Cytobacillus sp. IB215665: one gene and its partner. Each later gene encodes a partner of the first gene's protein in a complex. Links are inferred from orthologs where the notes say so. Each region holds a gene or a part of one and is shown on either strand. Other genes may lie near its edges.

Region 1 (12,392 bases):
TTGTATTTAGCCCCAATGTCTATGCTGATGATGTCTCCATCTTTTAAGACACGATCACCAGGAATACCGTGAACTAACTCTTCGTTTACTGAAGCACATATACTCCCGCGAAAACCATTATACCCCTTAAATGATGGAATTGCATCATGTTTCCGAATAAACTCTTCAGCAATTGTATCCAATTGCTTAGTAGTAATACCAGGTTTAATATGTTTCTGTAATTCCTTGTGAGTCAAAGCAACGATACGGCCTGCTTCACGCATTATTTCTATCTCACGTGGGGTCTTACAAATAATCATTTAGATATGCCTCCAAGCAATTTATCTATATCTACAAATACTTTATCAATTGCTTGTTGTCCATCAATGTTTTGTAAATAACCTTTTTGCTTGTAGAAATTTAACAAAGGCTCTGACTGTTTAATGTTTACCTCTAGGCGAGTTTCTACAGTAGCCTCATTATCATCAGCACGTTGATATAATTCTCCTCCACACTTGTCGCAAACGCCCTCTTGTTGTGGTGGATTAAATACTAGATGATATGTGGAACCACAGTTCTTGCAAATTCTTCTACCTGTTAAACGATCTAATAGTATAGATTTATCAACATTTATATTGATAACAAAATCTATCGTACTGTTCATGACATGTAGCAATTGTTCTAACGCCTCTGCTTGAGCGACTGTTCGAGGGAAACCATCTAACAGAAAGCCATTTTTACAATCATTTTTACCTAATCTTTCACGAACAATACCTATTGTAACTTCATCAGGAACAAGTTTGCCCTCATCCATAAAAGCCTTTGCTTTTAAGCCTAATTCAGTTCCTTCACTTATAGCAGCACGGAACATATCTCCTGTTGATATGTGAGGAATATTATACTTGCTAACAATTTGCTCTGCCTGCGTACCTTTACCAGCACCAGGGAGCCCCATTAATACGAGATTCATATGTGTTCACCCTCATCTAACAATGAGGAAATGGGAGAACCCCAAAACCTCATGACTTAATAAATCCTTTGTAATGACGTTTTACAAGTTGGCTTTCAAGCTGTTTCATTGTCTCAAGTGCAACACCAACAACGATGAGCAAGCTTGTTCCACCAATTTGTACTGATTCCGGAAGACTGGTAAATTTAATAAAAATAATAGGAAGAACAGAAATTGCAGCTAAGAAAATAGAACCTACAAATGTAAGACGATATAGTATCCGAGTTACATATTCTTGCGTATTTATCCCTGGACGAATTCCAGGAATATACCCACCTTGTTTTTTAAGGTTTTCTGCCATTTGCTCAGGATTAACTTGAACAAACGTATAGAAATAGGTAAATGCAATAATTAATGCAACATATATTGTCATACCAACAGGTTCGGTATACCTGAATGTATTTTCAATCCACATAGTAACATCGTTTTGTCCAAAGAATGATGCAATTGTTGGTGGTGTAATAATAAACGATACTGCAAAGATAACAGGTATTACACCCGCAGCATTTACTTTTAAAGGTAAATGAGTAGATTGTCCTCCAACTGGACTACGACCCACTAAGCGTTTTGCATATTGAATTGGAATTTTTCGAAATGCTTGTTGGATGAAAATAACACCAACGACGATTGCAACGATCGCGAGTAGCAATAAAACTACCGTAACGATACGTAAGAATAGCTGTTCTCCAGCACCTTCAAATTGTGTTGCATATACTTGGTTAGCGATATTCGGAATGCCTGCCACAATCCCAGCAAAGATGAGAATGGAAATTCCATTACCAACACCGTGAGCTGTTATTTGTTCACCTAACCACATTAAAAAGGCAGTTCCAGCCGTCAATACTAATGCTATTAACAAATAAGTTGGAATGCCAGGGTTCTCAATTAATGCCCCGTTCGACATAGTGTTAAAGCCAATGGACATACCAATTGCTTGAATAAATCCAAGAACTATTGTGCCGTAGCGGGTAAACTGAGCTAATTTACGACGACCAACTTCACCTTGTTTTGACCACTCAGTAAACTTTGGAACAACATCCATTTGTAGTAATTGAATAATAATGGAAGCCGTGATATAAGGCATAATCCCCATTGCAAAGATGGAAAAGTTCTGTAATGCTCCTCCACCAAATGTATTCAATACTCCAAATAGATTGTTTTCGCCTGTAACCTGTAATACTTCAGCATTGATGTTCGGAACAGGAATAAACGTCCCTATTCTAAACACAACTAACATTAACAAGGTGAATATTATTTTCTTTCTTATATCACCAACGCGCATAAAATTGGAGATTGTTCGGAACATTAAATCACCTCAGTTTTACCGCCTGCAGCTTCAATTGCTTCTTTTGCAGCAGAAGAGAATTTGTGAGCTTTAACAGTAAGCTTTTTCTCAACTTTTCCTTTTGCAAGGACTTTCAAACCCGATTTAAGCTTACTTACTACACCTGTTTCGATTAATAATTCAGGTGTTACTTCCGTACCATCTTCAAAACGATTTAATGTTTCAAGATTAACGACCGCATACTCTTTTCGGTTAATGTTCGTAAAACCACGTTTAGGTAGTCGTTGGAACAAAGGTGTTTGACCACCCTCGAAGCCTGGACGTACGCCACCGCCAGAACGAGACTTTTGACCTTTTTGGCCTCTACCAGATGTTTTACCATTACCAGTAGCAATACCACGTCCTACACGATTACGAGTTTTACGAGACCCTTCAGCTGGTTTAAGTTCATGAAGTTTCATCAGGGCACCTCCTTATTTACTCATGTTAAAATTATTGTTCTTTTACCGTAACTAAATGTGCAACTTTGTTTACCATGCCGCGAATTGCAGCATTATCTTCATGTACGACCGTTTGATGCATTTTTTTCAAACCTAAAGTTTGAACAGTTACTTTTTGATCTTTAGAACGGCCAATAACACTTCTTGTGAGGGTGATAGCTAATTTCTTTGACATTTCATTTCCCCCCTTATCCTAACAATTCTTCAACTGATTTTCCACGCAACTTTGCAACGTCTTCAGCGCGCTTCATATCCTGAATACCACTAATTGTAGCACGAATCATGTTAATAGGTGTATTTGAACCTAAAGATTTTGATAGGATGTCATGTACACCAGCTAGCTCTAATACCGCACGTACAGGACCTCCAGCGATAACTCCAGTACCTTCAGAAGCAGGCTTTAACAAGATTTCTCCTGCGCCAAATCGTCCGATAACTTCATGTGGAATTGTTGTACCAACCATAGGTACAGTAACAAGATTTTTCTTAGCATCTTCTATAGCTTTACGAATAGCTTCTGGAACCTCTTGAGCTTTACCAGTTCCAAAACCAACGTGACCGTTTTTATCACCAACAACAACAAGTGCAGCAAAACGGAAACGACGTCCACCTTTCACTACCTTTGCTACGCGGTTTACGGTAACAACACGTTCTTCAAGTTCTAGTTTACTTGGATCAACACGGACCATCTGTATCCCTCCTTTGACAATTAAAATTCTAAGCCATTTTCACGAGCTGAATCAGCTAACGCTTTAATACGTCCATGGAATAGGTATCCTCCACGATCAAAAACCACTTCTTTAATACCTTTTTCTGACGCACGTTTAGCAACTAACTCGCCAACTTTTTGCGCTGCGTCAACATTACCTGTTGACTCAATGCTTAATTCTTTATCTAAAGTAGATGCACTTGCAAGTGTAACACCATTCACATCATCGATTACTTGCGCATATATGTGTTTGCTAGAACGAAACACATTCAAACGCGGGCGTACAGCTGTTCCTGAAATTTTCGCACGAACACGTCCGTGTCTTTTTTTACGAACTGCATTCTTATCAGGTTTTGTAATCATACTATGCCACTCCTTTCTTATACACTAGGCGGTATTACTTACCAGTCTTACCTTCCTTACGACGTACATATTCGCCTTCATAACGAATTCCTTTACCTTTATAAGGCTCTGGTGGACGTACATCACGAATGTTAGCAGCTAAAGCTCCAACACGTTCCTTATCAGTACCTTTAATAACAATTTTTGTATTCGCAGGCACATCTATTTCGATCCCTGCTTCAGGTTCGATTTCAACAGGATGTGAGTAACCTACATTTAGGATTAGCTTTTTACCTTGCTTTTGTGCACGGTAACCTACCCCGATCAATTCTAGTCCTCTTTCATACCCCTTAGAAACACCTTCAACCATATTAGCTAGTACGCTACGAGTCGTTCCATGTAATGAGCGGTGCTCTTTTGAATCAGATGGTCGAACAACTGTTACAGCGTTTTCTTCTATTGTTAATTCCATATCTGCATGGATTGTACGAGTTAATTCACCCTTCGGTCCTTTAACAATAACGTTTTTATTTTCCTCAGTTACCGTTACACCTGCAGGGATAACAATTGGTTTTTTACCAACGCGTGACATAAATTACACCTCCATTCTAAAAAAACTTTTTACCAAACGTAAGCTAGTACTTCTCCGCCTGTTTGCTTTTGACGAGCTTCTTTGTCACTTAACACACCTTGAGAAGTAGACACAATCGCAATTCCTAAACCATTAAGTACACGAGGTACCTCATCAGCTTTAGCGTATACGCGTAAACCAGGTTTACTAATACGCTTTAATCCAGTAATTACACGTTCATTATTTGCACCATACTTTAAGAAAATACGGAGAATACCTTGTTTGTTATCTTCAATAAATTCCACATCACGAACAAAACCTTCACGTTTTAAAATATCAGCGATATCTTTCTTCATGTTTGAAGCAGGAACCTCTAATTTGTCGTGACGTACCATGTTCGCATTGCGAATACGAGTAAGCAAATCTGCAATAGGATCTGTCATCACCATAATATTTTTACCTCCTTCCCATATCTGGGTTTTACCAACTTGCTTTTTTTACACCTGGGATATGTCCCTTATATGCTAATTCACGGAAACAAATACGGCAAAGTTTAAATTTTCTTAGCACTGAATGAGGACGACCACATCGTTCACAACGTGTGTACTCACGCACTTTAAACTTTTGATCACGTTTTTGTTTTACGACCATTGATTTTTTAGCCACATTTTCGCCTCCTTATATTTAGATGGCACTGATTACTTTTGGAACGGCATACCCATTTGAGTTAATAATTCACGAGCTTCTTCATCAGTATTTGCAGTGGTTACGATAACGATATCCATACCACGAACTTTCGAAACTTTATCATATTCAATTTCAGGGAAAATCAATTGTTCTTTAATCCCTAATGTATAGTTACCACGACCATCGAATGATTTTTTAGATACACCACGGAAGTCACGTACACGTGGAAGTGCAACAGACACTAGTTTATCTAAAAATTCATACATACGCTCACCGCGTAAAGTTACTTTCGCACCAATTGGCATTCCTTCACGAAGACGGAAACCAGCGATAGATTTCTTTGCTTTTGTAACTACAGGCTTTTGACCAGTTATTGTTGTTAATTCTTCAACAGCATTATCTAATGCCTTTGAATTTGCAACTGCATCTCCAACACCCATATTTACAACTATTTTTTCAAGTTGAGGTGTTTGCATAACTGATTTATAACTGAATTTACTCATAACACTAGGAGTAATTTCTTTTTGATATTTTTCCTTTAGGCGGTTCATAATAGTACCTCCTTTCTACAACTAGTTATTTATCTAATAATTCACCAGATTTTTTTGCATAGCGTACGTTTTTGCCATCAACTTGCTTATGTCCAACACGTGTAGGTTCACCCGTCTTTGGATCTAATGGCATAACATTTGATACATGGATAGGTGCCTCTTGGCTGTTAATCCCGCCTTGGGGATTAGCTTGTGAAGGTTTAGAATGCTTCTTCACAATATTCACACCTTCCACAAGAACTCTACTTTTCTTTGGCAATGCAGCAAGGATAACTCCTTGTTTACCTTTATCCTTACCTGAAATCACAAGTACTTTATCACCTTTTTTTACATGCATCTTATCTGCACCTCCTTGATAAGGCATTTCAATTTTCAAATTAAAGAACTTCAGGAGCTAATGATACAATTTTCATGAAGTTGCTATCACGTAATTCACGAGCTACCGGGCCGAAAATACGAGTACCACGTGGACTTTTGTCGTCACGGATAATCACGCATGCATTTTCGTCAAAACGGATGTAAGAACCGTCTGGGCGTCGTGCTCCTTTTTTTGAACGTACAACAACAGCCCTAACTACTTCACCTTTTTTGACAACGCCTCCTGGTGTTGCTTGTTTCACTGTACAAACAATTACATCACCAATATTTGCGTATTTACGTCCAGAGCCACCTAGAACTTTTATCGTTAACACTTCACGAGCTCCAGAATTATCAGCAACTTTCAACCGAGATTCTTGTTGAATCATTCACGAAACCTCCCTTCGGATATAAAATTCATCCGACCTTGTATTATATAATTACCGCTTTTTCAACTACTTCTACTAAACGGAAACGTTTTGTTGCAGATAGTGGACGTGTTTCCATTACTTTAACTACGTCGCCAACTTTTGCAGTATTTTGCTCATCATGTGCTTTGAATTTCTTTGAATACTTAACACGTTTACCATATAGTGAATGAGTTTTGTATGTTTCAACTAATACAGTTATCGTTTTATCCATTTTGTCAGATACAACACGACCTGTATACACTTTACGTTGGTTGCGTTCACTCATTTAAGCAAACCTCCCCTCATTTATCGATTATTCACACCGATCTCTCTTTCACGTATCACAGTTTTCATACGAGCGATCGATTTACGTACTTCGCGAATACGAGCTGTATTTTCAAGTTGTCCAGTCGCTAGCTGGAAACGTAAATTGAATAACTCTTCTTTTAAAGACTTAACTTTTTGTTCAATTTCGGCAGTGGTAAGGTCACGAATTTCATTAGCTTTCATTTGATTCACCACCAATTTCTTCTCGTTTTACAAACTTACATTTTACTGGAAGTTTATGTGATGCAAGACGAAGTGCTTCACGTGCCACCTCTTCAGGTACACCTGAGATTTCAAACATAATCTTACCTGGTTTTACAACAGCAACCCAGCCCTCTGGAGCACCCTTACCGGAACCCATTCGAACTTCTAGAGGTTTAGCTGTATATGGCTTGGATGGGAATATTTTAATCCATACTTTACCGCCACGTTTCATATAACGTGTCATCGCAATACGAGCAGCCTCGATTTGGCGGTTAGTAATCCAAGACGCTTCTAGCGCTTGTAAGCCGAACTCACCGAAATTTACTTCAGTGCCGCCTTTTGCACGACCGCGCATTTTACCGCGGTGTTCGCGACGATACTTAACGCGTTTTGGCATTAACATGATTATTTTCCTCCTTCCTCTTTATTCTTCTTTGTAGGAAGGACTTCTCCACGATAAATCCATACTTTTACGCCTAATTTACCATACGTAGTATCTGCTTCAGCTGTACCATAATCTATGTCAGCACGGAGCGTATGAAGTGGAACTGTTCCCTCACTGTAATATTCAGCACGAGCGATATCTGCACCACCTAAACGACCAGATACCATTGTTTTAATCCCTTTTGCTCCAGCGCGTAAAGCACGTTGAATAGCTTGCTTTTGCACACGACGGAAGGATACACGGTTTTCTAATTGACGAGCAATATTATCTGCTACTAATTTAGCATCTAAGTCAGCTCTCTTAATTTCTACGATATTAATGTGGACACGTTTACCTGTCAACGCATTTAACGCTTTACGAAGTGCTTCTACTTCTGTACCACCTTTACCAATAACCATTCCTGGTTTTGCAGTGTGTACTGAAATATTCACACGATTAGCCGCACGTTCAATTTCCACTTTTGATACTGCAGAGTCACTTAATCTCTTAGTAATGTATTCACGAACCTTAAGGTCTTCATGCAACAAATCTGCATAGTCCTTATCAGCATACCACTTTGATTCCCAATCACGGATGACTCCGATACGCAAACCTACTGGATTTACTTTTTGACCCACTGATTATCCCTCCTTCTTTTCTGATACCACTACAGTAATGTGGCTCGTACGTTTATTAATTTGACTAGCACGTCCCATTGCACGCGGGCGGAAACGTTTCATAGTCGGGCCTTCGTTCACATACGCTTCTTCAACAACTAAATTATTAATATCCATCTCATAGTTGTGTTCTGCGTTTGCAACAGCTGATTTTAATACTTTTTCTACTATCGGAGAAGCCGCTTTGTTTGTTAAGCGTAAAACTGCTAATGCTTCACCAATTTGCTTTCCTCGAATTAAGTCCACTACTAAGCGAGCTTTACGAGGCGCAATTCGAACTGTTCTTGCAACAGCTTTTGCTTGCATTTAGGATGCCTCCTCTCTTAACGTCTTGTTTTCTTGTCATCACTAGCGTGACCTTTATACGTACGAGTTGGTGCAAACTCTCCAAGCTTGTGACCAACCATGTCTTCACTTATATATACAGGCACATGTTTTCGACCATCATAAACTGCAATTGTATGACCAATGAATTGAGGGAAAATCGTTGAACGACGAGACCATGTTTTAACCACACGCTTACCATCAGTTTCATTCAAGCTCTCAATTTTTTTCATTAAATGATCATCTACAAAAGGTCCTTTTTTTAAGCTGCGACCCATATGTGAACCTCCCTTCGCGATTGGCATACGGTTCCTGTGAACCGTAGCACAACCCCGTTATTTTTTACGACGACGCACGATAAATTTATCTGACTTCTTATTTTTCTTGCGCGTTTTATAACCGAGTGTTGGTTTACCCCAAGGTGTCATTGGTGACTTACGTCCGATAGGAGCTCTACCTTCACCACCACCATGTGGGTGATCAACTGGGTTCATTACAGATCCACGTACAGTTGGGCGTTTACCTAACCAACGAGAACGACCTGCTTTACCGATATTAATAAGTTCGTGTTGCTCATTACCAACTTGACCAATAGAAGCACGGCAAGCAGCTAATACCATACGCACTTCACCTGAAGTTAAACGTACTAAAACGTATTTTCCTTCTTTACCAAGAACTTGAGCAGATGTTCCAGCAGAACGTACTAATTGTCCACCTCTACCTGGTTTAAGTTCAATGTTATGAATAACTGTACCAACAGGAATATTAACTAAAGGTAATGCATTACCCACTTTAATATCCGCTTCTGGGCCAGACATGATTTCCATGCCCACTTCTAAATTTTTCGGAGCTAGAATATAACGTTTTTCACCATCAACATAGTTAATTAACGCAATATTAGCTGATCTATTTGGATCATACTCGATTGTAGCAACGCGTCCTGGTATACCATCTTTGTCGCGTTTAAAATCAATGATGCGGTATTGACGCTTATGACCGCCACCTTGATGACGTACTGTTAATCTACCTTGGTTGTTACGTCCACCCTTTTTATTTAAAGGAGCCAATAACGACTTCTCGGGAGTATCAGTAGTGATTTCTGCGAAATCTGATACCGACATACCACGACGACCGTTTGAGGTAGGTTTATACTTTTTAATCGCCATCTCTATTTCCCTCCTTCACTAGTAAACTTATACTTCAAAAAGTTCGATTTCTTTGCTATCAGCAGTTAACTTCACAATTGCTTTTCTGCGACGATTAGTATAACCGCTATGACGACCCATACGCTTGAACTTACCTTTGTAGTTCATGATGTTTACTTTTTCTACTTTCACATCAAAAATTGCCTCAACAGCATCCTTGACTTCAGTTTTATTAGCTTTCACATCAACGTCAAACGTATATTTTTTCTCTTCCATTAAATCTGTAGAACGTTCTGTAATAACGGGGCGCTTAATAATATCACGAGGTTCTTTCATTACGCAAGCACCTCCTCTACTTTTTCCACCGCATCTTTAGTGATCACAAGTTTATCGTGGTTTAATAAGTCCAGTACGTTCACACCTGTAGCAGATACAACTGTTACTCCAGGAATATTACGCGCTGAAAGAGTCACGAATTCATTTTGATCAGCAGTTACGATTAACGCTTTGCGATCTGCAGAAAGACTGTTTAAAATGTTTACCATTTCTTTTGTTTTAGGAGCTTCAAATGCTAGGCTCTCTAATACAACGATATCATTTTCAAGCACTTTTGTTGATAGTGCTGATTTAAGTGCTAAGCGACGTACCTTCTTAGGTAGCTTATAGCTGTAGCTTCTAGGTGTAGGTCCGAATACTATTCCACCACCACGCCATTGTGGAGAACGAATTGATCCTTGACGAGCACGTCCAGTACCTTTTTGACGCCAAGGTTTACGTCCACCGCCACGTACTTCAGAACGACCTTTTACTTTGTGAGTTCCTTGTCTTAAGGAAGCTCTTTGCATAATAACTGCATCGAATAATACACTCTTGTTAGGCTCAATACCAAATACAGATTCATTAAGCTCTACTTCACCTACTGTAGAACCATTTTGGCTATATAATGTTACTTTAGGCATTGGTATATTCCTCCTTTCTTACAAAAATTACTGTGCCTTAACCGCACTATTAATAGTTACAAGACCTTTTTTTGGTCCTGGGACATTACCTTTAATAAGTAAAATGTTACGTTCAGCATCAATTTTTACAACTTCTAAGTTTTGAACAGTTATACGTTCTCCACCCATACGTCCAGGTAAAAGCTTTCCTTTGAATACACGGTTTGGATCAACAGGTCCCATTGAACCAGGACGACGGTGATAGCGCGAACCGTGTGACATAGGGCCGCGTGATTGTCCGTGGCGCTTAATTGCACCTTGGAATCCTTTACCCTTTGAAATACCTGTAACATCTACTACATCGCCTTCAGAGAAGACGTCAACTTTGACTTCCTGACCAACTTCATATTCCTCAACGTTCAGCCCGCGGAATTCACGGATGAAGCGCTTAGGCGTAGTATCCGCTTTTGCAACATGTCCTTTAGCTGGTTTGTTAGCAAGCTTTTCACGCTTGTTATCAAAACCAAGTTGTATAGCTTCATAACCATCTGTTGCTTCAGTTTTCTTCTGAAGAACTACGTTAGGTGAAGCCTCAACTACAGTAACTGGTACAAGTACATCTCCAACGAACACTTGTGTCATACCAATCTTTCTACCTAAGATTCCTTTGGTCATTCGTCACACCTCCTGTTATCTAACTTATTATTTATTATAGTTTAATTTCAATATCTACACCTGACGGCAAGTCTAAACGCATTAGTGAATCTACTGTTTTTGGAGTAGGATTTACGATATCAATTAAGCGTTTATGTGTACGCATTTCAAATTGCTCACGAGAATCTTTATACTTATGAACAGCACGAAGAATCGTATAAACAGACTTTTCAGTTGGTAACGGAATCGGACCAGAGACATTTGCACCTGATCGCTTAGCTGTTGCTACGATTTTTTCTGCAGATTGATCAAGAATTCGGTGATCGTAAGCTTTTAATCGAATACGAATTTTTTCTTTTGCCATTATTTTCCCTCCTTTATCGCCTATTTTATTTAATAGACATTCTCCGTGGAAATTTCCCCACACTCGCCATGGCAAAGCGGCCGGGTGTGTCAGCAACCTTCCACATCATCGCAGTCAAAGACCAACATTCACTATTATATAAAAAAATTGCACCTAATGCAATAGCAAATTTTAATCTATCAATTTTTTTAACCCACGACTTAGTATACACGCCTTACAGTCTCTTTTCAATTACTCTAGCACAACATACTGTTAGCAGTTTTTGTTAATGTCCCTTTAGGTGACTTTTAGATCTTAATATTGTTTAACAAGGAACCATTCCATAAAAAAACAGGTCTACGTATAAACGCAAACCTGTTTCTTATCTATTATCACTCAGTGATAGTAGCTACTACTCCAGCACCTACAGTACGTCCACCCTCACGAATAGAGAATTTAGTACCTTCTTCAAGTGCGATAGGAGCGATAAGCTCAACTGTCATTTCAATGTTATCCCCAGGCATAACCATTTCTACGCCTTCTGGAAGATTAACGATACCAGTTACATCAGTTGTACGGAAGTAGAACTGAGGACGGTAGTTTGTGAAGAATGGAGTATGACGTCCACCTTCTTCTTTTGATAATACGTAAACTTCAGCTTTAAATTTTTGGTGTGGAGTAATTGAACCAGGCTTAGCTAAAACTTGCCCACGCTCAATGTCTTCACGTGATACACCACGAAGTAATGCACCAATGTTGTCTCCAGCTTCAGCATAATCAAGAAGCTTACGGAACATTTCTACACCAGTAACTGTAGTTTTGCTTGACTCTTCAGCTAAACCGATGATTTCGATTTCATCTCCAACATTTAATTTACCGCGGTCAACACGACCAGTAGCAACTGTACCACGACCAGTGATCGAGAATACATCCTCAACTGGCATCATGAAATCTTT
Region 2 (12,168 bases), on another replicon or contig:
CAAGTGAAATGACTGGAAAATCATTAATTAACGAATAAGGAGAGATAATTATGTCAATCATTGTAGACGTTTATGGTCGTGAAGTATTAGATTCTCGTGGAAATCCAACAGTTGAAGTAGAAGTATATACTGAATCTGGTGCATTTGGACGTGCATTAGTACCAAGTGGTGCATCTACTGGAGAATATGAAGCGGTGGAATTACGTGATGGGGATAAAGATCGTTATTTAGGTAAAGGAGTTATCCAAGCGGTAAATAATGTGAATGAAATCATCGCTCCAAAAATGGTAGGCTTTGATGTTACTGATCAAGTAGCAATTGACAAAGCGTTAATGGCATTAGATGGCACAGAAAACAAAGGTAATTTAGGTGCAAATGCTATCTTAGGTGTATCAATGGCAGTTGCACGTGCTGCGGCTGATTTCTTAGAAGTTCCACTATACCAATATCTAGGTGGAGTTAACGCAAAAACATTACCTGTTCCTATGATGAATATCGTAAATGGTGGAGAGCATGCAGATAATAATGTAGATGTTCAAGAATTCATGGTTATGCCTGTAGGTGCACAAAACTTCAAGGAAGCACTTCGTATGGGCGCAGAAATATTCCATAGTCTAAAATCTGTTCTTAAAGCAAAAGGCTACAATACAGCTGTAGGTGATGAAGGTGGATTTGCACCAAACCTAAGCTCAAATGAAGAAGCGTTACAAACAATTATTGAAGCTATTGAAAAAGCAGGCTATAAACCAGGCGAACAAATTATGTTAGCAATGGATGTAGCTTCATCTGAGTTATACAACAAAGATGATGGCAAATACCATTTAGAAGGTGAAGGCGTTGTGAAAACGTCTGAAGAAATGGTTTCATTCTATGAGGAGCTTGTTGAAAAGTATCCTATCATCTCAATTGAAGATGGCTTAGATGAAAATGACTGGGAAGGCCATAAGCTACTAACAGAACGTATCGGACACAAAGTTCAATTAGTAGGTGACGATTTATTTGTAACAAATACGAAAAAACTTGAAGAAGGAATTGAAAAAGGAATTAGTAATTCAATCCTGATTAAAGTGAACCAAATTGGTACCTTAACTGAAACATTTGATGCAATTGAAATGGCAAAACGTGCGGGCTATACAGCTGTAATTTCTCACCGTTCAGGTGAAACTGAAGATAGCACGATTGCTGATATCGCTGTTGCAACAAATGCAGGACAAATCAAAACGGGTGCACCATCACGTACAGATCGTGTTGCGAAGTATAATCAATTGTTACGCATCGAAGATCAATTACAAGAAACTGCACGCTTTGATGGTTTAGCATCATTCTATAACTTAAAGAAATAACATTATTGAAGATTATTGAAGACCTCACGTAATGTGGGGTCTTCTTAGTTTGATATGCAATTTTTTGCTTCTATACCCATAGCTTTGTATTTTGAATCACGGCTTATTGCGTAAAGGAGTCTACAGAGATATACTTCTGCTCTAAATATTCTTCTATTCCAAAGTACCCGCCTTCTCTACCTAATCCACTTTCTTTATAACCGCCAAAAGGAGCTTGCGCAGCTGATGGGAGTCCATCATTTACACCTATTACTCCATACTCTAAATTGTTCATGAAAAATGTAGCTTCATCTAAACTAGTTGTGAATACATATGCAGCAAGACCATATTGACTGCTATTTGCCCTGTTCACTACTTCATCAATCGTTTTAAAGGAGGTAATGGGGGCTAACGGTCCAAACGTTTCATCCTGCATACAGACCATATCATCTGTCACATTTCCAATGACAGTAGGCTGAAAATAATGACCTTTTTCTTCCGAGATCTTTTTCCCCCCTGTTAAAATAGACGCACCTTTCTCTACAGCATCTTCAATATGATACATAACTTTTGTTATAGCATTCTCATTAATGAGGGGTCCTATATCAATGTTATTGTTCAACCCATTTCCCATGGTTAAACGAGAAGTGCGTTCTACTAATCTAGCTGTAAAGCTTTCTATCACATCTTCATGAATATAGAAACGGTTAGATGCAACACACACTTGACCTGCATTGCGGAATTTAGATTGAATGGCTCCTTCAACAGCTCTATCGATGTCTGCCTGTGCTGTGACAATGAATGGTGCATGTCCCCCTAGTTCGAGAGATAATTTTTTTACAGAATCAGCTGCTTCTTTCATTAGAAGTTTTCCTACAGGTGTTGATCCAGTAAAACTTAATTTTCTAACCCGCTTATCTCGTAACCAAGCATCGCCAATTTGTTTAGCATTACCTGTTACGATATTTATTACGCCTCTAGGGAAATTAGCTTTTTCTGCTAATTGTATTAACTTTAAAGCGGTAAAAGGCGTTTCTTCTGAAGGCTTTACAACGACGGTACATCCAGCTGCTAATGCTGGGGCAAGTTTCCTAGTAATCATTGCAGCAGGGAAATTCCAAGGTGTAATAGCAGCAACTACTCCTACTGGCTCTTTTTTTACTATAATATGTTTATTAGTTGTAGAAGCTGGAATCGTATTACCATAATTTCGTTTCGCTTCCTCTGCATACCATAACACATACTCATTTGCATATTCGATCTCTGCTAAAGCTTCCTTTAATGGTTTTCCTTGCTCAATCGTTATGATCCGAGCTAGTTCATCTTGATTCTCTTTAATTAATTGATACCATCGATAAAGAAGTTGACTTCTATACCTTGCAGTCTTTTTTGACCATAAAGCAAAGGCTTTTGATGCTGCTTCAATAGCTAAAACTGCTTCTGTATGCCCGCCATTTGAAACTTCTCCTATTATTGCTTTCGTTGCCGGGTTTTTGATAGCAATAACATCTTCTGATGCTATCCATTGACCGTTTATAAAATTTTGCTTAATAAACATCTGTCCCACCCTTTTATTTGTTTAACTTAGTCTGTTACTAAGTGTGATAGTATACTTAAATAAGTTTACCTTTCGAACAGACTTGCATATTTCCGTAGTCAAATCTTCAGAAAAGAAAACAGCTGAAACACAAATTGAAATTCTTCATGTGCCAGCTGTTAATATAATTAATCTTTCTTTAATGCTTTTACAATTTCTTGAGCGATACTTTCCGATGATGCAGGGTCACGGCTCGTAATAATTTGATCATCTGCCCAAATCGCTAATGCTGGCTGGTCTAATTTGTCGACATATGTGCCTACTTTCGCCAGCTCTTGCTCTACACTATATGGTAGAAACTCTATTACTTCCTTTGGTTCATAGGCATCTGGAAAAGCAGTAACCTTTTTTCCATCGATGATTGATTTACCGTCTTCTCTATAAGTGAAAGCTAGCACAGAAGGTGCATGACACTCTGCTGCAACGATGCCTTTATTATCATAAATTTCATTTATTAAACGATGAGCATGTGGATCGTAGGAAACATCGAACATAGGTCCATGTCCTCCGACAAATAATATGACATCGTAATCTTTTCCTTGTAAGTCAGCTAAACGTAGCGTATCCTTCCAACGCCCAAGCTTTTCAAACTCTCTTGATTTCCCGTCTGGGTCTGTTTCATCATTTAAAGAAAACTGATCAACCATCCCATCTCCGCCTTTTGGTGAAGCAATTGACACAGTATGACCCTCTGCTTCTAATACATTTAATGGAACATGAAATTCCTCAGACCAATAACCTGTTCGATATGATTTTACTGCTATTCCATTTGATATAACCATTAATATATTTGCCAATGTATATACCTCCTAATTAAAATAATTATTGATGTAGTATTGTTCTTATTGGAAAATTGTCTTCGTTACTTCTATAGGTTATCATCAATATATAAGATTATGTACTTCCATTATGTTAGATGGGAATAACAGAAAGTTATAAAGGTGAAATACATGAAAATTGAATGGTTAGAAGCATTTCAAATAACTGCAGAAACGAAAAGTTTGACTAAATCGAGTGAATTATTACACATGAGTCAACCTGCTTTAAGTAAACAAATAAGAAACCTTGAGATAGATTTAGGCGCTAGTTTATTTATTCGCTCTTCTACGGGTGTTCGATTAACTCAAGCTGGTGAAATATTATTAAAAAGCAGTAAAAATATCTTAAAGGAAGTCAATTCTGTACGTAAAGAAATTAATCTTAGTCAAGGAATAGGTGATATTACAATAGGATCTTGGCCGAGTATAGCAACGTCTTATCTTCCATATAAATTTGCTAAGCATAAGTTCAATGATCAATTCAGAGTGAAAATTTCTCATAGCTTTTTGGAATTATTATCTGGACTAGAGCAGGGGCTAATAGACGTTGCATTATTTGATGATCGAGAAATCAAACATTCTTATTACTCTAAGTTTTTATTTTCAGAACGCTTTTTCTTATTTATAAATGCCAATCATCCGATTTATACTAATCAAACTTCTATTTCCTTTCATGAAATAAAGGATGAATCATTTGTTGTACTTCCCCCTACTTGCGATGCTAGAATGCTCGTTGACAAAGAATTTACGTCAAAGGGCTCTACTTTAAAGGTTGCCTCAGAAATTGAATTTGGTCAAAGTATATTAGGTTTTGTTGAAGCAAACCTTGGTATGTCCATTCTTCCAGAAATATTTATACAAAATAGTTCAGAGAATGTTAAAGCTATCGAAATTCAAGATTTTAATATATCACGTCATGTTTCTCTAATAGCAAATGACGAGGCCATCGGGGAAAAATTAGTTTCAATGCTAAGGTAACTCTACTCGAATACTATGAATGCCATAGTGCAAGAGACACTGGGTGGCAGCGAAAGATCATTAAATATCTCCTCATATAAATAAATATAGGTAAAGCTGGAATAACAAATAGTACAAATAATCTGTTTCGGTAGTGCTTGAAATACTGCCACTACCTGAAAAGGACTTGTCTGTAGTTTTAAGATATGCTAAATTATAATAAGTGAATAGTACGATTTTCTGGAGGTGTATCATATGAACACATTTCTTGTGACATTATTAGTGATAGATTGCTTAGCTCTTATTACGGTAGTTGTTTTACAATCAGGGAAAAGCGCAGGATTATCAGGTGCCATTTCTGGTGGAGCTGAGCAGCTTTTCGGAAAGCAAAAGGCAAGAGGATTAGATGCTGTTTTACAAAACTTAACGATTATTTTGTCTGTATTGTTTTTCTTGTTAACAATTGTATTAGCATATAGAGGCCTTTAAGGGTTATCAGAGCTGAATTAAAAATAAGCTTACAAGCAATAATTATTTCATTAATGTACTGGCATGCTCAGAGGTTTTCTCTAAGCGGTTCAGATAACCTGGTGAAATAAATATAAACGTGTATTAAACGGCAACGTAATAATCGTATATATGATGACATAAAAAACGCTTGAATATTAATTCAAGCGTTTTTCATTATGAGTATTGTCTTATACAATTTAATCCCTATTTGTAGATTGAAAATTTCCGAAAAGCCACTTCGAACGTTAGAGACGAGTAGTTTTGCTAAATCATTCACCTTTGCGCTTGGTCCTAGTAAATTTCAAATAAAAGGGTTCGATTTTATTAAAAAGCCATTGAATCACCAACCCGTGAATTACAACTCCGACTATTGAATTAAAAGTTACACATATATAACTAACAGTATGACTTACCTCGTATATATCTCGTCCAAAAAACATCAATTGTCCTATCACAAAATAAAAAGAATGCCAAAAAGATATAATATTGTTCTCTAGTTGCCATAATAGCAGTGCTTCAACAGAAAATATTATCAATAAGGCTAAGATAATTAGTAATTTTGATAAATTAGATATCCGCTGAACTAATGGCTGTACATAATATTTGGTAATGGTCTTAATCCTAAATAAATAAATGATTCTTACAAGACGGGCTAATTGAAAAAATTGATCAAATGGAATAATTGCAACAATGAGTAATGGATTATTTTTTATGAATTCCCATTTATTTTTTACAAAAATTAATCTGCCTATGAAATCTAAGAAAAACACAACCCAAACTATCCAACTTATAATGGGATTAAAAGAATTTTCTACCCAAAAAGTAAGTATGATTAAAATTACTAAGCTTATCATAATTAACTCATATAAAATCTTCACAATTCATTTACCCCTTTTATTCCTTTATCAATCAAAAAACTGCTTAATCTGTCTAATAACGACGAATAGTTTGTAATTGAAGTAATTATTCAATATCTATCGTAACATCTTACAAGTTACCATGTGGTGGAATTGTGCGTTTCCAAACATTTATGATATAGAAAAGTAATATCTGCATAAAATAAGAAAGACCGCAAGTGTCTTTAGAACTCACGGTCTCACACAATAGACGATTCTCTAAGAAGTGACCACCCTTAGAAAACCCATTGTAATAAATTAAAGAAAAGTTGGGTTATTTTGATCAGCACTCAGTTCTTCTTGTTTGCACAGGTTCTTCCTTTTTAATTTTCTCAATTGATCTTGTAATATGTCTATGAATCTCGCTATAAAAAAATGATCCTATGAATGGTCTTTTTCTCGCCTCTTCCTCGGCCTTTCGCGAAAAAAATTTACGATTTTCCTCTATACAAGTGTATTACATTTTACTAGCTAAGAGAGATTGTATCATTTTACGGTCAGAATACCCCCACCTGAATCAAGAGCGTGAGATCTGATAAGTGAAGGGGAGTATAACAACCTACTTTAAGTGGACTATGTCACTGTAGTTTTTCGATATTTAAAGACAATTTGAATTGTTAATATTGCACTTACTAACATAGCTATTATTAGTAAAATCCGTTCATGATAAGACAAATTAAAGCCAAAGCTTAAACTAAACCAAAGAAGACAACTTAGAAGATTCGAACTGAATAATAACCCCCAAATAACTCCTTTAATTTTTATGTATAACGCACTACCTATTAGATATTTGATATATATAAAGCTAACTATGCCTACTACTAATACAAAGATTAATGATTTCATAAATGGCAATAAAATAGGCTCTTCCCAATGCATATCAATCAAAATTATATTAGCGTAATATATCATATTGAACATAAAGACAAAAATTAGTATATACAAAAATAATACCCATTCACTTACATAAATCACTGGGAGTAAAATCTTTTTAATAGTTTTTCACCAACCTTATCACTCCAAAGTCTTAAACTTTAGAACAGCCCTTCACAATCCCTACCATTATTTTAACATAAAATTACAATTATACATTGTCCTTATTAAAGAAACATAACGAATAGCAACCTATCACATAGTGTTTAGGGAAAAGTATGTATTACAAATTAATCATTATTATATGACACAATGATTAATAAGTTGATAATTCGAAGAGGTAGGCTTAGCTTACCATTGAACTAGTAGAAAATATTATTCATGAAATGACGCTGTTCAGTAATGATACTAAACACGTCTTTCTTTATGTTTTGAGCAACATTTTTAGTAACCTTTATAGAAATGCTTGTTATTAATCAAAAAGCCGAATTCCAGAGGGACTCGGCTTTTTCAACATCATCTTTTTTAAAATTCTACCTCTTTAACTAAGATCCTAATTAGTTTCAGCGCTTTTTCCAGGGTGACCAAGGAGCTTATACAATTCTAGATGTTCAGCTTAGTGTGATGTAGTCTTGATTCGAAGGGAGAAACACCACCTTCATGTATTAAGCTTCCAGTATATGCAATCCAGCTTTTCTTTTTACCCATTAACTATTTTTCCACCGTTTATATGTAGTATTTGACCAGTCATATATGATGAATCATCACTAGCTAAATATACATATGCTGGGGCAACCTCACATGGCTGCCCAGGGCGTTTCATTGGCGTATTATTCCCAAATGTTGCTACCTTTCCGCTTGAAAAGGTGGAAGGGATCAAAGGGGTCCAAATCGGGCCAGGCGCCACACCATTAACACGAATGCCTTTTCCTACTACTGATTTTGCTAATGACCTTGTAAAGGCTACAATTGCACCTTTTGTAGCTGAATAATCGATGAGCTGTTCATTTCCTTCATAAGCTGTAATAGAAGTAGTATTAATAATGGCACTTCCTTGCTGTAAATAGGGTAATGCAAACTTTGTAAGATAAAAGAAGGAGAAAATATTTGTTTTAAACGTTCGTTCTAGTTGTGCTGACGTAATATTAAGTAACCCACTTTGTGGGTGCTGTTCAGCAGCGTTATTTACAATGATATCAATCTTTCCAAAAAGCTCTATGGTTTGTTTTATCGCTTGCATACAAAAAGATTCGTCACCAATATCACCATCAATTAACAGACATTTGCTACCTTCTTGTTCAACAAGTTCTTTTGTTTCAGTCGCATCTTCATGTTCATTCAAATAAATGATAACAATATGTGATCCTTCTTTTGCATAATGTATAGCGACTGACTTTCCTATACCGCTGTCCCCACCACTGATAATTGCAACTTTATCTTTTAGTTTACCACTCGCCTTATAGGAAGACAGAGCTGAAACTGGTTTTGGGTCCATCATGTATTCCAGACCAGGTTGTTGATTTTGATGCTGTGCAGGTATTTTACTTTGGTTCATATGGAAATCCTCCTTCGTCATAATGCTATTAATAGTATGGAAGTGACGATAGAGAATTATTTATAGGAAGGTGTAATATTATAAGTACCTAGCTATCTTTTTTAAGGCTGTTTGTATAGAATGTTGTTCTTCGTATGAAAACATAAACACACTAAATGTCATGGCATCTTTTCTTCTATAAAACGATGAATGTTGAGTAAAGCGACTTTTTTATCTAACAAAGTTTACGTAAAGAGCCTATTTATAAAGAATCCTTTGTTAATTCTACTGCAGCTTCACTCCAGTTCCATAACCTATGCGCAGCTTCGTTATCCTGAGCTCGTTTTGAAATAGAAGCAATCTTTTTTTTATAAAAATATTCTCCAGTTATACCGTTAACTTCAGGGCTTGTGGCAAGGTAAATAGCAGTAGCTGCCCCTTCGGCTGGTGTCAGGAAGAAGTATTTCAACAATCCAACGATTGTCTTACCGAAACCAGTATTGCGGTCTACACCAATATTTGTAGCTACTGCCCCAGGATGGAGAGCGTTTACTGTAATAGAGGATTCTGTTAATCTTTCAGCTAGCACTTTAGTGAATAAAATATTTGCTAGTTTAGATTGTGAATAGCTTTTAAAAGTCCTATATCTTTTTGTTAGGTTAATATCGTTAAAATGAATTTTTCCTATTTTATGAGCACCAGAAGATACATTAACAATTCGAGCTTCCTTAGAGTTTTTCATAACATCTAGCAATAAGTTAGTTAACAGAAAATGTCCAAGATGGTTAACACCTATTTGTGCCTCATAACCATCTACTGTTTCTTGCCTTTTTAAAGAGATAACCCCAGCGTTATTCACTAATATATGTAAAGCATTATATTTTTCTTTAAATTGTTTGACGAATGAACGAATACTTTCAAAGGATCCTAAATCACAGAGCATTAAATCGATTTTGTTTGATTTGCTTTGTTCAATCGCTTCCTGTAAAGCTTTGTTACCACGTTCTTTATTTCTACAGAGCATGATAACTGTAGCCCCAGTTTTGGCAATTTCAACGGTTGTTGCCAACCCCATTCCTGAGTTAGCTCCTGTTACAATCGCGATTTTTTCATCCATTATATCCACCTCCACAAAATAGTAACATTTTTGAAAAATTCGTTGATGAAAATTAACTATAAAATTAATTATATAGTATATTTTACAATTATATGAGTTATGTTGTTTGTGTTACACACAGTAATAAAAATTAGCTATGATTGTAATAAAGGATAACTCTTAACTAGTACTAATATTGTTTAAGAACTTTGGGGGGGGATATTGTGTTAACCACAATCAATTTGACTGAGGTAATAAAAAAATTAGAAGTGTTATCAAGTTTATCCCTAAGAGAAGTTAAAGAAATTGAAAAGAACCTATACTACAGGAACTACAAGAAGGGACAAATGCTTTTTATTGAAGGAGATCCTAGAGAGAAGATGTATTCAATATTAAGTGGCTACGTAAAGACTGAAAAGGTGAATATGAATGGGACAACTCGATTTAATTCTTTTTTAAAGCCTACATCATTTTTCCCTTATATAGGTATTTTTGTTGATGATTTTTATAAATATTCTGCTGAAGCTTTTACAGATCTTGAAGTATTATATATTCCTACTATTTTTATTGAAGAGATCATTAAAAAAGACAAGCATATTTTACTACATATAGTGAAATGCTTAACTAAAAAGGTAGAGATGCTTGAACATAGGCTTCAAACAGTTACTGACTCACATGCAAAGAATAGGGTAACTCAATTTATTGGTTATTTAGCAGAGGATCTAGGAGAGGCGAAAAATAACACCATTCACATTCCATGTCCAATGACAACTGTGGAAGTAGCCAAATTTTCAGCTACTTCTAGAGAAACAGTCAGTCATGTACTCAATGATTTAAAGAAGGAAAATAGATTAACAATATATCATAAACATTTTATTATAAACGACCCTGGCTATTTTTTATCTGCTATTATGTAATAAATGTCTATGAATATAAAATTTTGAGTGCCTTTCTCGAATTTGATACTTGATTGCTAAAACCGCCAAATGCGGAATGACTTCATCAATGATCACTTTTTAAAAAGTACTAAAAAGCTGAACTGTCGTATCGAGACAATTCAGCTTCAAAAAGTGTTAGATGATAAGATGTCACGTGTTTTTGTTAGTTCTAATAATAACAATTTAGGCGAAAAAGACTTTAACAAAACATAGCTTTTTTTTCTGCTTGTGTAATTTGAGTACCTATATTACCTTCGAATGCTTCTACAACATGATCAAGGGAGGTGATGATCGCCTTTCTTCCTGGTTTTGAATTAACAAATTGCAACGCTGCTTGTACTTTTGGCAGCATAGACCCTTCTGCAAACTGTCCTTGTTCAATATATTGATGTGCTTCTTCGACAGTTAGATGGTGAAGGTCTATTTGGTTTTGTGTATTGTAATTAATTGAAACATGGTCAACTGTAGTAAGAATTAATAGGATATCTGCATCAATTAGTTCTGCTATCTTTTCTGAAACAAAGTCTTTGTCAATGACAGCTTCTACTCCAACTAATATGCCGTTTTTATTAATGACAGGTATACCGCCACCACCACCAGCTATGACGACATATTTCTTCTCAACTAAAGTTTCAATTACATTTTTTTCTACAATATCAAGTGGTTTTGGTGATGCAACGACTCTTCTAAAGCCCCTCCCAGCATCTTCTTTAACAATATACCCTTTTGTATTTTTCAGTATATTTGCTTCTTGTTCATTATAAAATGGTCCGATCGGTTTAGTTAGATGTGTAAATGCTTGATCGTTTGTGTCTACTAATACTTGAGTAATAATTGTGGATACATCTTTCTCAATATCCTCTTGTTTAAAAACATCTAATAATGCATTTTGCATCCAATAGCCAATCATGCCCTGACTCATTGCTCCACAAGTGTCTAATGGCATTGCTGGTAGTTGTTCATTTTCGTTTAATTGTTGTTGTAACATAATGTTGCCCACTTGTGGCCCATTTCCATGTGTGATGACGACTTCGTAATCGTTATGAAATAAATGAACTAATTGTTGTGCGGTATGATAACAAGCTTGTCGCTGCTCTTTATCACTCGCTTTATTTCCTGATTGAATTGCGTTCCCACCTAATGAAACAACGACTTTTTGGTTCTTCATAATAAATCACCTCATTCAACAGTAGTTAATGTGAGACAATCCAGTTGTTTATATGAGTACCGCTATACTTAAAAATATCATGATCATAATTGAAAGGGCGAAGAGCATTTTCCACATATATTTAAAATAAATTTCGTAAGGTACTTTTGCGATTGCTAAAGCCCCCATAATTACTGCTGATGTTGGTGTAATAAGATTGATAACACCTGAAGCAGATTGGAAAGCCGTTATGACAATATCTCTATTTACTCCCGCGAAGTCTGCTAGTGGAGCCATAATAGGCATAGACAAGGTTGCTAGTCCAGATGTTGATGGCACTAAGAATGATAGAGGTAAGTAGAAAAGAAAAGCTAAATTAGCAAATGCTGTGGGACCTAAGTCTGCTAACATTTCTTCTCCCCAATGCAGCACGGATGCAGTCATTCCTCCATCATTCATTACTACAGTAATACCTCTTGA

The links.
Region 2: the proteins of secY (region 1) and secG are in contact, whole or in part, in a crystal structure (PDB 5AWW), measured with the Thermus thermophilus proteins. The link is inferred for Cytobacillus sp. IB215665 from one-to-one orthologs. Residues at the interface, in WP_096411648.1 of Thermus thermophilus: Leu14, Gln16, Arg17, Phe20, Ile34, Pro35, Pro37, Ile72, Arg108, Arg109, Asn112, Gln113, Arg116, Ile117, Ile120, Pro145, Gly146, Trp147, Phe152, Phe155, Val156, Val159, Thr160, Val162, Ala163, Gly164, Ala166, Leu167, Trp170, Glu173; in WP_223903268.1 of Thermus thermophilus: Tyr5, Ile9, Tyr12, Leu13, Ala16, Leu19, Val20, Val23, Leu24, Gln26, Glu27, Pro28, Gln30, Gly31, Ala32, Asp34, Leu35, Met36, Gly37, Gly38, Ser39, Ala40, Asp41, Leu42, Phe43, Ala45, Arg46, Val48, Tyr53, Thr56.

Annotation. Positions count from the first base shown.
Region 1 is NZ_JAXBME010000023.1:14,576-26,967, forward strand. What follows is about bases 147-3,057. They hold secY (preprotein translocase subunit SecY), read right to left. Parts: upstream 2,295-3,057; coding sequence 999-2,294; downstream 147-998. Other genes in these bases: map (type I methionyl aminopeptidase), read right to left, coding at 147-299; SLH52_RS20485 (adenylate kinase), read right to left, coding at 296-949; rplO (50S ribosomal protein L15), read right to left, coding at 2,294-2,734; rpmD (50S ribosomal protein L30), read right to left, coding at 2,766-2,948; rpsE (30S ribosomal protein S5), read right to left, coding at 2,962-3,057. Outside these bases: more of map, read right to left, coding at 1-146; more of rpsE, read right to left, coding at 3,058-3,462; rplR (50S ribosomal protein L18), read right to left, coding at 3,483-3,845; rplF (50S ribosomal protein L6), read right to left, coding at 3,880-4,416; rpsH (30S ribosomal protein S8), read right to left, coding at 4,446-4,844; SLH52_RS20525 (type Z 30S ribosomal protein S14), read right to left, coding at 4,876-5,061; rplE (50S ribosomal protein L5), read right to left, coding at 5,094-5,633; rplX (50S ribosomal protein L24), read right to left, coding at 5,659-5,970; rplN (50S ribosomal protein L14), read right to left, coding at 6,011-6,379; rpsQ (30S ribosomal protein S17), read right to left, coding at 6,423-6,686; rpmC (50S ribosomal protein L29), read right to left, coding at 6,707-6,910; rplP (50S ribosomal protein L16), read right to left, coding at 6,900-7,334; rpsC (30S ribosomal protein S3), read right to left, coding at 7,337-7,993; rplV (50S ribosomal protein L22), read right to left, coding at 7,997-8,338; rpsS (30S ribosomal protein S19), read right to left, coding at 8,356-8,634; rplB (50S ribosomal protein L2), read right to left, coding at 8,692-9,522; and 6 more genes. UniProt on the Bacillus subtilis protein: The central subunit of the protein translocation channel SecYEG. Consists of two halves formed by TMs 1-5 and 6-10.
Region 2 is NZ_JAXBME010000001.1:454,725-466,892, forward strand. What follows is about bases 3,880-6,566. They hold secG (preprotein translocase subunit SecG), read left to right. Parts: upstream 3,880-4,949; coding sequence 4,950-5,183; downstream 5,184-6,566. Other genes in these bases: SLH52_RS01915 (LysR family transcriptional regulator), read left to right, coding at 3,880-4,715; SLH52_RS01925 (transporter), read right to left, coding at 5,474-6,082. Also shown: gpmI (2,3-bisphosphoglycerate-independent phosphoglycerate mutase), read left to right, coding at 1-38; eno (phosphopyruvate hydratase), read left to right, coding at 51-1,343; SLH52_RS01905 (NAD-dependent succinate-semialdehyde dehydrogenase), read right to left, coding at 1,447-2,880; SLH52_RS01910 (type 1 glutamine amidotransferase domain-containing protein), read right to left, coding at 3,048-3,716; more of SLH52_RS01915, read left to right, coding at 3,870-3,879; SLH52_RS01930 (SDR family oxidoreductase), read right to left, coding at 7,674-8,528; SLH52_RS01935 (SDR family oxidoreductase), read right to left, coding at 8,770-9,624; SLH52_RS01940 (Crp/Fnr family transcriptional regulator), read left to right, coding at 9,828-10,520; arcC (carbamate kinase), read right to left, coding at 10,741-11,709; SLH52_RS01950 (YfcC family protein), read right to left, coding at 11,758-12,168. UniProt on the Bacillus subtilis protein: Involved in protein export. Participates in an early event of protein translocation.